Regions from separate parts of the Paenibacillus sp. J22R98 genome, predicted to be linked through region 1. Evidence: riboswitches for the same ligand, from Rfam matches in the RefSeq annotation. Region 1 holds a riboswitch; each other region holds the start of a gene.
What was found. A riboswitch is a leader RNA that binds a small molecule or an ion and turns the genes downstream of it on or off. The one in region 1 is predicted to bind cyclic di-AMP.
Positions count from the first base shown of each region.

Region 2: it holds a riboswitch for cyclic di-AMP, as region 1 does, so the genes downstream of both, AC50Y3_RS26440 (C40 family peptidase) here and AC50Y3_RS08630 (3D domain-containing protein) in region 1, are expected to answer to the same signal.
Region 3: it holds a riboswitch for cyclic di-AMP, as region 1 does, so the genes downstream of both, AC50Y3_RS28560 (resuscitation-promoting factor) here and AC50Y3_RS08630 (3D domain-containing protein) in region 1, are expected to answer to the same signal.

Region 1 is NZ_JBXENW010000002.1:711,281-716,135, reverse strand. It holds gene AC50Y3_RS08635 (polysaccharide deacetylase family protein) at 1-546, shown strand, start outside; gene AC50Y3_RS08630 (3D domain-containing protein) at 594-1,376, opposite strand; cyclic di-AMP (ydaO/yuaA leader) riboswitch at 1,486-1,690, opposite strand; gene AC50Y3_RS08625 (ATP-binding protein) at 1,757-2,896, opposite strand; gene AC50Y3_RS08620 (TetR/AcrR family transcriptional regulator) at 2,976-3,602, opposite strand; gene AC50Y3_RS08615 (CAP domain-containing protein) at 3,748-4,446, opposite strand; gene AC50Y3_RS08610 (HNH endonuclease) at 4,562-4,855, opposite strand, start outside.
Region 2 is NZ_JBXENW010000012.1:34,376-39,230, forward strand. It holds gene AC50Y3_RS26430 (M1 family aminopeptidase) at 1-773, shown strand, start outside; gene AC50Y3_RS26435 (hypothetical protein) at 810-1,628, shown strand; cyclic di-AMP (ydaO/yuaA leader) riboswitch at 1,948-2,107, shown strand; gene AC50Y3_RS26440 (C40 family peptidase) at 2,112-2,609, shown strand; gene AC50Y3_RS26445 (hypothetical protein) at 2,721-3,140, opposite strand; partial or broken gene AC50Y3_RS26450 (DEAD/DEAH box helicase) at 3,828-4,529, shown strand.
Region 3 is NZ_JBXENW010000016.1:9,570-14,424, forward strand. It holds gene AC50Y3_RS28550 (HD domain-containing protein) at 1-979, shown strand, start outside; gene AC50Y3_RS28555 (TatD family hydrolase) at 1,001-1,765, shown strand; cyclic di-AMP (ydaO/yuaA leader) riboswitch at 1,953-2,236, shown strand; gene AC50Y3_RS28560 (resuscitation-promoting factor) at 2,459-3,607, shown strand; gene rnmV (ribonuclease M5) at 3,725-4,288, shown strand; gene rsmA (16S rRNA (adenine(1518)-N(6)/adenine(1519)-N(6))-dimethyltransferase RsmA) at 4,288-4,855, shown strand, end outside.

The DNA.
Region 1 (4,855 bases):
GAGATTCTTGCCCGTTATAAAGTAAGAGCCACCTTCTTTGTCGTCGGCAACCGCGCGGCGAAACACCCGGCTCTTGTACGGCGCATGCGTAAAGAAGGCCATATTATAGGCAATCATTCGTATGATCATGCAGTGTTCTCGCGCATTTCCCGTTATGCCTTCGAGCAGCAAATTTGGCAAACCGATGGGATCCTGCGTCCCCTTGCCGGATACAGTCCCAAATTCATACGACCGCCCTACGGCGAGATTACTCCGCAGCAGGTCGACTGGCTGCGCCGCAGAGGCTACATTGTCGTCAATTGGGATGTGGATTCCGTCGACTGGAAAAGTCTCGACAGCAACAGCATCCTGATCAATATCAAAAGAACCCTGCAGCCCGGATCGATTATATTGCAGCATGCCGGCGGCGGGGAAGGCCAGGATTTATCGGGCACAATCGCTGCACTCCCAAGGCTCATCCGGCTGCTGCACAGCAAAGGGTATCAGATCGTAACGCTGCCTGAGCTGCTGAATAAACCTGAAGCCCGGAGTGTCCGGTCTCGATAATAACAAAACGGCAGCCCCACCGGGCTGCCGTTTCGTTTCACTATATACTATTCAAGAATGAATACTTTCACGTATTGAAAGCCAAATGTGCTGGCTTGCTGTTGCGATTGCGGTACGAAAATATCAATACGATCGCCTTTGATGGCACTGCCAGCATCTGCTGCAATAGCCATCATGCCGCCAGCCGGAAGTCCGCCATGGTCATAGCCTGTAACATAGACCTTGCTGCCAAGCGGGATAACGTTCGGGTCAACTGCAATTGTTCCAAGCTTAAGCGGGTTACCGAAGTAGTCTACCGCGCCCCATGAGCCGTTCTCCGATGCAGCCGCTGTATACGCGCTTGCTTTTGCTTGTACAACTTCCGAATAGTTATAATTGCTGTTGCCGATCGTGATGATTTCATCTTCTCTGTCCAGAGAAGTCATTTTCATCGATTTGCCTACCGCTGCTTTAGATGCTGCTTTTACAGCTTTTGGCGCGGCTTTCGCTTTCGGCGCAGCCTTCGCTTTCGGAGCTGCTTTAGCTGCTGCTTTTGCCTTAGGTGCAGCTTTCGCTTTCGCTGCCTTCTCAATCGGTGCTGCCTTCGCAGTCGTCGTCTTCACAACTTGCGAAGTCGGAATAACGATGCTAAGCCCTGCATAGATGTTGTTGGGATCAATCATCGGATTAGCTTTCAGCATTTGCTGCAAGGAAATACCGAATTGCTTGGAAAGCTCCCAGAACGTGTCGCCGTCTTTCGCACTGTACGTCGATGCTGCGCTTGCTGAGTGTGTGAGAACAGCAAAGCTGAGCGCTGCGATTACAACGCTTTTCTTCCATACTTGTTTCATCAAGTTGTATTGCCTCCTTTTGATTTACGGCTATCATCCACAGAACTGCATGTGCGGATTTATTCCGTCATCGCGATGAAGGACACACAGCTTAACAGCGTGTCATAATCTTCCTTATCGCATGCGGCCTGCGAGGTTAGTTGTCGGATTCGGATTGAGGAGTTCAACCCTACGCTTCGTGAAATAAGCGATTCACCCCAGCGCCAGATGCGCGTTCAGCACTGCATTCCAATCCAGCGGAATGTCAGGCCGGAGGGCAGTGATGCCACTCCCTAAAAGATCCCCCGTACGTTACGTTTCGGCTCGCGTAATAGAATACCATATCCGGCAAGGCGAATCCTACCGGTAAATACAGGAACAGCTTTCAAAATTACCACGATCTAGACATTTCGCGGAAGAAAGATGCTTACCGTTGTCCCCTTCTGAGGAATGCTTGTAATGTCCATCCGTCCATGATGGCCTTCGATAATCCGATAACAGATCATGAGTCCCAGACCCGTTCCGCTGTCTTTCGTAGTAAAGAACGGCCCGCCTAGTTTAGGCAGCTGATCCTGCGGAATGCCGATCCCCTGATCGATGATTTCGACGATCAGCTCGCTCTGCTGATGCAGCTTCATATCGATCGTAATCACACCGCCGCTTGGCATGGCCTCGATCGCATTCTTGAGCACATTGACGAACACCTGCTTCAGCTGATTCTCGTCGCAGAGCAGTTCCGCTGAAATGGCGTCCGCACGCGAAACGATCTGTACATCGCGCAGAATCGCCTGTGTTTCAAGCAGCGTCAGTACGCTTTGAATGATTTTGACCAAGTCATGCTTACGGAATTGGTTCGCCTGCGGCTTGGCAAGCGCCATGAATTCCTGCACGATGGAGTTGATCCGGTCCAGTTCGACCAGCATAATATCGAAGTATTCATGATACTTGTCGATCTTCGTCTTCAGAAACTTCGAAAAGCCGATCAGCGACGTTAGCGGATTGCGAATTTCGTGTGCGATACCCGCGGCCATTTGACCGGCAACCGACAGCTTCTCCGACTGAATCAGCGCTTCTTCTTCCTTCTTCCGTTCACGCATATCGCGGAACACGCTTTGCACGACAGTGCCCTTATCCAAGTAATTGCGAATACGCGTGCTGGACACCTCGACGTCGATAATCTCGCCGCCCTCTGCAATCAGCTGGCATTCCAAGAACTCGTTGGGCTCATCCGTTTCCATAATCGCCTTCACACGCGCTGCGGACCGCTCCCTGTAATCGGGATGTATGTAACGAAAGCTCATATGTCCAGTGGAGAAATCGCTTTCCGAAATATTCAGCAATTTAAGACCTGCTTGATTGGCGAATAGAATGTCGTTCCCGTCATGTACAAAAATCGGTTCCGGCAAATATTTGATCAATCGTTGGTAATTGTGCATGTCGGATCTGGCATCGACATCGTCCACACATGGATTGCTTTTACCGAGCTTACGCTTCACTTTCACAGCAAGCGGCTTGTTACAATATACGGCTTTACGCCTCATGTCTCATACCCTCCGGGTGATGAAGTCTACATAAGAATTTCGCCTCTAATTCTTGCAAACCCTGCACAGTTAGAAAGTTTTAATGTTGTTTCATTCCGCGAATCAGCGTTTGAATCCCCTGCTTAAATATCGGCAGCGTCCGCTCAAGGAGCTGATCTGTAGGTTCTGAATGGTTGCTGTAAGTGCTTATAAAGCCCTGCAGATAATAAAACAAGATCCGTCCATTGTTCAATGCTGCCTCTTGATTCGGCTCCTCAGACCCTTCAGAGACCGTAATACGCAGCACCTTCATAATGTGCGCGAACAGCCGGTTGCGAATGACGTTAACTTCAAGCTCGGGCTGCAGTTCGTCTACGCGTACCGAGGCGGACATAAACAGGACCGTCTGCAGACTGCCGCTCGTCAGGCTGAATAAAATATATTCGCTGCATACGGCGAGCAGTTTATCTAAGGCTGCTGTGCCCGGTTTCCCGATTTCATCCAGCAGCGTCTGTTCGAGCGTGAGCAGCGAAGGAATCGCAATCTGCTGCAGCAGCTCTTCTTTATTCTTGAAATATAAATAAATGGCGGTATGCGAGCAGCCTGCTGCTTTGGCAATTTCGCGCATCGTGACAGCGGAATAGCCCTTCTCTGCAAATAAAGCGGCCGCGGATGCACGAATCGCGGCTTTCATCTCTTCCGTTAATTGTTGTCTTCTTGTAGTCATAGGAGGAACACCTCATGTTCTAGTTTCGATTAGCTTGATAACCATTGGTCACAGAATAACCGATGGTTATACTAACGTCAACTTTAATGCAAAAAAAGAGCAGCCGATGATCGGCTGCTCTTAGCTATACTGCTAAATAATAATATTAGGACGTAAATTCTTGTACCCATTCGCCGTTATAATACGCCACGCCGATTTTATTGAAATTCTTGCTGAGGATGTTCGCTTTATGGCCCGGGCTGTTCATCCATGCCTGCATGACTTCTGCCGGCGTACGCTGACCCTTCGCGATATTCTCACCTGCATAAGAGTAAGAAACGCCATAAGCACGCATCATATCAAACGGCGAGCCGTAAGTTGGCGAATTATGATCAAAATAATTGTTCGCATACATATCCTTCGCCTTGTCCAAAGCGACTTTCGTCAAGAGCGTGTCGGATTTCAGCGTACCCAAACCTGCATTGGCACGTTCTTTGTTCACAAGCGTAACGACTTGAGCGGCAAATGTGCTCTTATCAGTAGTGCTTGTCCCTGTATTGGTATTCGTGTTCGATGATCCACTGTTCGAAGTACCTGTTGTAGTTGTTACCGGAACCTTAATCGTCATGCCCGCCCAAATGATATTCGGGTTAGCGATCGTTGGATTAGCCGCAATTAGCTTGCTTAGGCTGACTCCGTATTTCGTTGCGATTTTGTACATCGTGTCGCTGCTCGTAACCTTATACGAGACGGAACTGTTCACTGTGGCTGCTTCTGCCTTCTGCAGGGCTGCTCCTCCTCCAGCTACGATCAAACCGGCTGCGAGTACGCTAGCTACACCTATACGAAATGGTTGCATCTTCATGAATATTTCCTCCTTGTTATGGTTATCGTGTGTGCCGACCTTTCGACGCCACTCATGTTAACACGGGGAAATAGCAAAAACACCTCATAAAATATGGAAACCGTTCGTTTGCACGTTAAAAATCATCGAAAACAAAGTCCAATTTATCGGCCTTTTTCAGGTTGCAGGCCGCGCATGCACAGACGCAGTTTGCAGGGGAAGAAAGACCTCCCTTTGACTTCGGCAGCACATGGTCGATCGTGTCCCCGTAACGACCGCAATACTTGCAAATATAATCGTCGCGCTGCAGCACCAGCAGCCGGAAATCCGTCTTCGTATAGAGCTTATGAATCAAGCCCGGATTGATAATGCCGGCGGCACCTTCCTCCACCATCCGAACAGCCATTTCCGTCGGAATATCGGTCGACCA
Region 2 (4,855 bases), on a different contig from region 1:
AATATTGGTACGGCATGGTCGCCTCCAATGAATTCGAAGAGGCATGGCTCGACGAAGGCTTTACCTCCTATGCCGAGGACAAAGTGATGGAAAGCGAGTATGGCGTGGAGCCGAATTTGCCGGTGGAAGCAAGCTACATGACGAACCCGGCCCCGCTGAAGCAGCTGTCCTGGTCGTATCACAGCAACAATCACTACGCGGAAAATGTGTACATGCGCGCGAAGCTTGTGCTCTTCGGCATTGAGAAACAAGTAGGCGCACAGACAATGCGTAAGATCATGCGGACTTATTTCCAAAAATATAAATTCAAGCATCCTTCCACCGCCGACTTCCAGCGTGTCGTAGAATCCGTAACGAAGACGAAGTGGAACGATTACTTCAGTCATTTCGTGTACGGCGATGAAATGTCCGACTACTCGGTCGCTTCCATTCACGTACGTCCGGTGAAACAAGGCAATGAGACACAGTATGAATCGGTTGTGCTCATTAAGAAGACAGGCGGCAGCTCCGGGCCGGTGTCGGTGGTGTTCCATTTTGCCGACGGAACGCTGATGCCTAAAGTGTGGGATGGCCGAGAATCCCACATTCAATATAAAATCGTCCATTCCTCCAAGCTGCTATGGGCCGCCGTCGATCCGCACAACGACAACGTGCTCGACAACAAGCATATCAACAACTTTATGAAAGCCGAGCTAGCTGAGAAATCACGCACACGCTGGAGTGTCGGCGTCTCCAAGCTGATTGAGAGTATTTTTGCTTCCATCGCATGGTGACGAGCCTCGTAAAAATGATCTGGGAGGTGATGATAAATGAGAACGCACATGAAGCAAGGCTGGCGACTGACCGTTAAGCACTTCTACATTATCATTATGTTGTTTCTATATGAGCTGATATGGGGCTTCTTCCTCTATCGAACCATCGAAGGCATTACCGTGCCGCTTCTAAAAAGGTTCCCGGACAGCATCGGCAGCAGCGGGACGGCCGTTCAGCTCTTCATGACGGAGGCGCAGTTCCAGCTCATCAAGACCGATCTGATCCGCCCATACATCTGGCTCTTCTGCGGGCTGCTGGCTGGGCGCATTGTGATCACCCCTTTCCTGAATGCAGGGCTGTTCCACTCTCTCCATCATGTGACGGACGCGGACGGAACAAAATTTCTAAAAGGCATTCGAGCGGCTTGGAAACCGGTAGCGCTGCTCTACTTGGTGGAGACGACGCTCACGCTCCTCCCGGCCATCTGGCTGCTGCCTCGGGCTTTAACAAAACTACTGGCAAGCAATTCACTGCTGGAGTTTGCGCAGCATGCAGGTCCGTGGGCGGGTGCTTGGCTCGCTTGGGCGGTTCTGATCCACCTGCTCTTCCTCTCCATGCAGTTCGGAGCGGTCGCCGGAACCGGCACCCTCCGGTCCTTATGGACATGTATTGCGAACTTCCTGCCTTTCGCCGGCATTTCCCTTCTCATGTGGGCCATCGGAGCCGTGCTTAGCATGACCATTGCCTCCGTCTCGCTGCTTTGGGCAGGTTTGCTGGCACTTATCCTGCATCAAGGCTACCAGTTAATCCGAACCATCATGAAGGTGTGGACGGTAGCCGCCCAGTACGACGCCTGGCAGTCGAAACAAGTCTAATCCGTGCGCAGAGGCCGCCCACCATGTCATGTTAATGGCAGTGGGACGGTCTCTTTTTCAACTAATAACTGGCATATAAAAGACAAACCCCTCGACAGAGCGGGTTTTTTTGACATGCGTCTTTATTCAAGATGAGACATGCTTTGCAGGGATGGGCTGCGCGTGAGCGCGGTGGTGAGCGAGACCCAAAACGGCTCAAACCAGCGGCCGCTATACGAAAATGAGAGGTAAAAGGTTGCATTCTAATAATTTTAATTTGTGAACAAGTTGTGAACTAGGAAGGAGAAGGAAGAAAATGATCGAATAATTATGCCTAGAAATGAAAATTTTGCCGAATTCCCATCACGGGAAACGGGGGAACCATCTTGGGTGAATTGATCCCGACATCCGCAAAGCGAGCCGCGGAATGCCAGAGGTGATCATAGGGAGCCTTCAACCGAACCCCACAGCTAACCTCGTAGGCACTGGAAGGAGTTTCCCGTTTTGAAAAAGATTTCTGCACTTTTGATCGGACTGGCGATGCTTCTACTTTTTCAAACAGGAAGCGTTTTCGCGCAATCCAAAATGGATGGGGTCATCTCAGATCTGATCGGTACACCTTATGTGTACACCGGCACGACAACGAAAGGGTTTGACTGCTCCGGATTCACCATGTACGTGTTTAATAAACTCGGCGTGGATATCCCGCATGCATCCCGTTCGCAAGCACAGCTGGGCAAGAAAATCGCGAAAGCGGATTTGATTGCCGGCGACCTCGTATTTTTTAATACGACAGGCAAAGGAATCTCGCATGTTGGCGTCTATGTTGGAGAAGGCAAGTTTGCACATTCCTCCAGCAGCAAAGGTGTGACCATCAGCGCACTAAGTGATTCCTACTATTCCAAACGGTACGTTACAGCACGTCGCGTGATGAGCCCGGAAACGTATGAGAAATACGCGAACGAGCCTTCTGACGAAGCAGATGGCGGCGACGACGAGTAAGTTTGATTGCACCTGCCTAGGTGCCTGTGTGAGCACAAAAGAAGCCGCAGCTGTTCGTCCTTCGGGACAAGCATCTGCGGCTTCTTTTGTTTCACTATAAGATATTCGGGATTACCGCCTTAAGTAGCGCACCCACCAGAACGTTCGGCCAACCTGGATATCGAGCTTGCTGCCAAGCGGCGCAAAGAGATCATGCAGCTCGATTGGCGTCGCACAGCCCTCGCTCCGGCGATCGGCCATGACGACGATCGCGCCTGAGGCAAGCCGCTCATGCCAGGCTTCGAGAAAGTTTTGACGCTCACCTGCCGGCAGCTCACCGAGGCAGAAGCAAGCAAGCCCCGCATCGAACGTATCCGCTACTGCCTTGAGCTCCTCTTGACGAACCGCCTTCGTCACCGGCGTTGTCAGACGCGGCGTTCTCGGCCCAGTCACCCGCAGCACACGCCGTCCCGCCAACGTATCGGTTAACCCCACCTCTAGCTTCTTCCACTCTGCTCGCCGATTCTCTAAGCTGTCCCGCCATCCTGCCATGCCGGATTCCTCCTGTATGGGTTCTTTTTTTAAGTTTATGTAACGAAGCCTAACAAATGACCGATTTTTGCAGCCGCAACCGGTGGGGACTGTCTAAAGAGGAATCGATTGACTCATGATGAATAGTAGGATGATAGAGATGGGGATGAGCGTCGGCGTGACCGTGGGGAAAGGCGCTGGCTCGACGGTTGAGTGCCGAGAGAATGGGAAGGCGTCGGTGTGACGGCTGGTACGGACGAAAGGGCGAAAGGCGCTGGCTCGTCGGTTGAGTGCCGAGAAGGTCGTTTCATTGCAGTGGGGCTGCTGTTCGCCTGGACGGCGCTCCGGGCCGGGGTCAGCGGCAGTGGTCCTCCGTGTTAATGCAGTGGTTGCACGCTAACGAATCGTAGAGGTCTTATTTTAGGGAAAATCGCTACTTTTCGATTCTAACGAATCCTAGCGGTCTTATTTAGGTGAATTGGGCTGGAAAAGGGCAGTTTCCGGCCAAATAAGACCTGTAGGATTCGTTAGATTTTTATATCGTGATTATTGGCCGAAATAAGACCTGTGGGATTCGTTAGAATTTTTTAGCGAGTTCGTTTGCTGAAAAAAGGGCTCTGAGGTGCGCTTTACCGTTAAAAGTAGCTGCTAACGTCTTCTGGAGATGGAATTATACGTTTAAGTTTTCATAGATAAGGAGGTTTCGCTATGTCACTCTCTTCTCCCGCGCTCGCGGGATTTCATAAGACGCTGGCCGGTTGGTTTGGGCATACGTTCGGCGAGCCTACGCCTGTCCAGCTGGAAGCTTGGGCCGCCATTGTGGAAGGCCGTCATACGCTGATTGCCGCGCCAACCGGCTCGGGCAAAACACTGGCAGCGCTGCTGCCCTGTTTGAATCGGCTTGCTCAGCGCAAGCTGGCTGCTGCCGCACGGGGTAAAGCCCTCTCGGCAGGCGTCCGTGTGCTGTATATCACGCCGCTAAAAGCGCTCAACAATGACATTCAGCACCATTTGATTGGATTTATGGAGGACATTGAGCGGTTTGAAAGTGGCGAAAGCGACGACGCGACTGAGACATGGCCGGGCATCCGCTCAGCGGTACGGACCGGCGATACGCCTTCAAGTGAGCGTGCCCGCATGGCTCGGCGCCCTCCCGACGTGCTCGTGACGACGCCGGAGTCCCTCTATTTGCTGCTCACCTCGGACAAAGGTCGCAGCATGCTCGGAACGGTCGAGACCGTTATCGTCGACGAGATCCACAGCCTTGCCGGCGACAAGCGCGGCGCGCATTTGTCGCTCTCGCTGGAGCGGCTGTCCGCGCTCGCGGCGCAGCCCGTGCAGCGGATCGGCGTGTCTGCGACGCAGAAGCCGCTGTCGCGGGTCGCGCGATTTCTTGGCGGATGGGAGCCGGCGGCCGGCGCGGGGTTTGGCGCAGGTGCACGCGCTGGAGAAAATGTAGGACGAGACAGTGCGGGGCGCAGCGAAGGGCTCGGTGCGGGCGAAAGCAATGCGGTGCGCAGTGACGGGCTCGGTGCGACCGATGGCTATGCCTTGCGGAGTGACGGGCTCGCCGCGGGCGATGGCTATTCGGAGAGCAGTGGCGGGCTCGGTGCGAGCGATAGCATAGGTGCGGCACAGCGCGGCGGTTTTGGTGCGGACGTAGCCGATAGCGGAGATGCATCGCGAGATGGCGGCGAGGCTATTGGCGCATTCGCCTCCGGGCGGCAAGACGAGCC
Region 3 (4,855 bases), on a different contig from region 1:
CTCCATAGAAGATGTGTTCGACAGCCATCATGAGGAGTGGACCTGCCGCATTTTGCTTGGAAATACGGAGATCAATGCAGTCTTATGGGAATTTGATCCGAGCTATCCCGAGCGTATAGCCGCTGTTATTTGCAAAACCTATCATCAACCGATTGTCGTTAGTCTGGTCTCCAGTCAAATGGATGCCGACCGCATGGATTATTTGCTTAGAGATGCGTATTTTACAGGGGTGAATTACGGTACCTTCGATCTGGAGCGAATATTGCGGGTATTGCGGCCATATCAAGGCAGAATCGTGGTGAAGGAAAGCGGCATGCATGCGGTCGAGGATTATCTCATGTCTCGCTATCAGATGTACTGGCAGGTTTATTTTCACCCGGTTACAAGAAGCTCGGAAATCATATTAAGGCAAATCTTTCGAAGGGCGAAGGAGCTCTTCGGGAGTGAATATAAATTTCATACATTAATGAAGCCAATAAAGAGGCTGCTTACGGGCACAATGGACATTGAAGCCTATTTGGATCTGGACGAAGCACTTGTTCAAACGGCTTTCGCCCAATGGGTCCATGAGCCTGATGCTGTGTTATCGGACCTATGCCGCCGGTTTCTCAATCGCAAGCTGTACAAGTATGTTACGATGGATCATCCCGATGAGAAGCTATGGCAGGAAATACGCGACCACTTGCGAGAAATCGGCCTTCATCCGGACTATCACCTGGAAATTGACTTTCCCTACGACATGCCCTACGATGTTTATCGTCCCGGTTCAACAACCGCTGCAGGCAAAGAGGAAAAACCTCCGATTCTGCTGCTGAGCCATGATGAACAATTGTCGGAAATTTCAAGCCGTTCGGATATCATTCGATCCATAACGGGTATCCATCAAGGTAAGTACCACCTTTATTACCCGGAGGAACCGCTGCGCGAATCAGCCCACAGGCTGCCTGCGAAACTCCGCGAATTATTTGCTTTAATGTAGAAAGGGGTTCCGAAAGACACCATGTTAATCGACACGCATACGCATTTAGACTCGCATAAATTCGACGAAGACCGGGCGGAAGTTATCGAAAGAGCGCAGGCTGCCGGCGTACATAAGCTCATCAATATCGGTTTCAACCGTGAAACCATTCCAACCACGATGGCACTTGCCGAGCAGTATTCCTTTATTTATGCCGCCGTCGGCTGGCATCCGGTTGACAGCATTGATATGCGGCCAGAGGATTTGGATTGGATTGCGTCGCTCTGCGATCATCCGAAGGTCGTGGCGATCGGTGAAATTGGACTGGATTATCACTGGGATACCTCGCCTAAGGATGTTCAGCAGCGTGTATTTCGCGAGCAAATCCAATTAGCTAAGCAGAAAAAGATGCCGATTGTTATCCATAACCGTGATGCCCATGAGGATGTCGTTACCTTGCTCCGAGAAGAGGGCGCCAAGGACGTTGGCGGCGTCATGCACTGCTTCTCCGGCAGCTGGGAAACGGCGAAACAATGTCTCGATATGAACTTCTATATTTCATTCGGTGGACCGCTTACATTCACCAATGCAAGGGTGCCAAAGGAAGTGCTTTCACAAGTGCCTTTGGACCGGATTTTGATCGAAACGGATGCTCCATATTTGGCACCGCATCCCCATCGAGGGAAACGAAATGAGTCTTCTTTCGTCCGTCTTGTAGCAAACACGATTTCGGAGATAACAGGTAAAAGTGTGGAGGAAGTCGGCAAAATAACCACGGAAAATGCAATGAAATGTTTTGGAATCTGATGAAAACGGCTTTGAAAGCAAGGATTTGGGACTATTCTCGTGATAAAACTGATTTTTTTTGAAGAAATTGCTTACTTTTCGCCTATTTTTCCTTGAAATTCGTTAAAATCGTCATTAATCAGTTCTTTACAATGTGGCGCGGTAGACGTTATGATTCATTTCAGAGCAACAAAACTTGTATTCCTTTTCCAATAAAACGCTTAATCTCCGATGATCGGAGAGCGGGGGAACCAATTGTTGAAACTGTTTGTAGCAAGAAGAAACAGCTTGTTCGTTTCTTCTCCTTAAAAACGTGTTCGTCGACTAAAGGGCGACACTGTTTTGTACAAAGGCAGACAGTGATAGACATGAAATTCTTCTTGGGGTGAATTTTGCGACCGGCGCAGCAATGTTAATCGTGCCATTAGCGAATAGGGCGACTCTCACGTCCGAATCCGACAGCTAACCTCGCAAGCGTCAATAAGAGAGATCAACCTCGTGAATGCAACTCCATGCTACCATTGTCTAATGGGAAGCCACGAAACAGATCCTCTGTCGTCGGGCTTCTTTTTGTTTGAAAGAAGCATAAACTGACGACAAAAGCTGTATTATGGAAGTGGTCCGGGGCGGAAATTGGAAAGAAAATCTCTATAGTCGCGTCTATGTAATCATGCGTAACAAAGGCGGCGGGGCTATGTAAGGAGGACCGAAGAAATGGGAGCACTCCAGCTTAAGGACACCCATGGGAAACGATCATCCAGCATGTCTTTCGCATTGCGATGGAAGCATGAGAACGTGCGTTTAATTGTACTAAGCGCCATGATCTCAATCGCTATGACTTTCATGTTTCTGGTGTTGTTGTACGGAACGGCTGACAAGCGCGTGTCCGTAGTAGTGAATGGACGAGAAACCATTGTCTCTACGAAGCAATGGGTCCTTCAACGCCTACTGGATGAACAAGCTATTGCAGTTGGCACTTATGATAAAGTGTCGATGCCGCTGGATGGCGGTATTAAAGACGGTGACCGAATCGTTATCGATCAAGCGGTGCCTCTTATTGTAAAAGCTGACGGCAAAGCAAGAACGTTGTACACGACAGAAAGAACCGTACAGGCGGCGATCGATCAGGCTCATATATCGATACGCAGTCAAGATAAGGTAGTACCTTCATTATCCTCGACACTTAAACCGAATATGATCATCTCGATCACTCGGATTGACACGAAGATCTCGGAGAGTACCCACCCCGTTCCTTTCTCCATTGTGAAGAAGGATAATCCCAAGCTTGCGCTAGGGAAAGAACAGCTTGTCCAAACGGGTAAACAAGGCACTGTCGTTAAGCGTTATGAAAAGACTTTCGAAGACGGCGTTCTAGTCTCACAGACACTGGTCGAGAAGTTGACCAAGTCACCATCTGTCGATCAGATCGTGTCAGTCGGGACGAAGAAGCCTGAGCCGAAGGTAACGATGCTAAGGGCGAATTCGCCGAGTGTATCTACCATGACGAAGCGGGGCGTTACATTCAGTGCAAAGAAAGTATTGAAGAACGTAACCCTTACGGCTTATTCAGCCGGCTTGGCTTCAACAGGTAAAGGAAAGAACCATCCACAGTACGGCATAACCGCATCGGGATCACGCGTTCAGGAAGGCCGTACCATTGCGGTCGATCCGAAAGTCATTCCGATCGGCTGGTGGGTGTATATCGAAGGGATCGGTTTCCGCCGTGCAGAGGATACGGGCAGCGCAGTCAAAGGCAACAAGATTGATGTTTATTTTGACAGCGAGTCGTATGCCGATAAGTTTGGTCGGAAGCGGGGCTATACCGTATATGTGCTTGGGCCGAAGAAGCCGGAAGCCGTATAGGAAGTATTTCCGCGGTATGAACATGCGTATCGTATTTCGAACGTAAATATGCCATCATAAGAAGAGGCGATGCCTCTTCTTTTTGCATGTTGTACGGAAGGGAAGGAATGGAGTCCCATGATTAAAGAAATCATTGTAGTAGAAGGAAAAGATGATACAGTTGCCATCAAGCGAGCCGTAGATGCAGAAACCATTGAGACCGGGGGTTCGGCTATAGGCGAAGCGGTTATCCGCCGCGTTATGTTAGCTCAGGAGCGAAGAGGCGTTATTATTTTTACCGACCCTGACCATGCAGGCGAGCGAATCCGCAAAATCGTAGCGCAGCGAGTACCAGGCTGCAAGCACGCCTTTCTCCCACAGGAAGAGGCGCTCTACAAAGGAGACATTGGTGTCGAGAACGCATCACCGGAAGCCATTAAGCGAGCACTCGCTAATTTGCGGACAGAAGCGACGTCTGACACTGCAGGTCTTGCCGAGGTTACGATGGATGATTTAATGCAGGCAGGTCTGCTCGTACATCCGCAAGCTTCGGATAGACGGCTGAAGATGGGCAATCTGCTCGGAATCGGCTATGCGAATGGCAAGCAGTTCTATAAACGCTGTTCGATGTTTCGCATCACGCGCGAGGAATTTATGCGGGCTCTAACCACGATGGAGCAGGCGAGCGAAGGAGATCAATAATGACAGAGGGAATTAAGGCGGGTGTCGATGTTGCTTCACCGAAGCGGACGAAAGACATTATCGCCAGATACGGTTTCACCTTTAAGAAAAGCCTCGGTCAGAACTTTCTGATCGATCAAAATATTTTACGCAACATCGTCAGTGCAGCTGAGCTGGATGAGACGAAAGGCGCGCTTGAGATCGGACCGGGTATCGGCGCATTAACACAGAAGCTGGCACACGCTGCAGGGCGCGTAGCCGCAGTTGAGATCGACAATCGGCTGATTCCGATTCTAAGGGATGTATTGGCCGATACGCCGAATGTGCACGTCGTACATGGTGATGTGCTCAAGCTTGACCTCGCCGAACTGCTGAAGGAGCAGTTTGCCGGGCTCACAGGCGTAAGCGTCGTAGCGAACCTGCCGTATTATGTGACGACACCGATCCTCATGAAGCTGCTGGAAGAGAAGCTGCCGCTTGAGCACATCGTCGTCATGATCCAGAAGGAAGTCGCGCAGCGGATGGCTGCTAAGCCCGGCGGCAAGGAGTACGGCAGCCTTAGCGTTGCTGTACAGTACTATTGCGTGC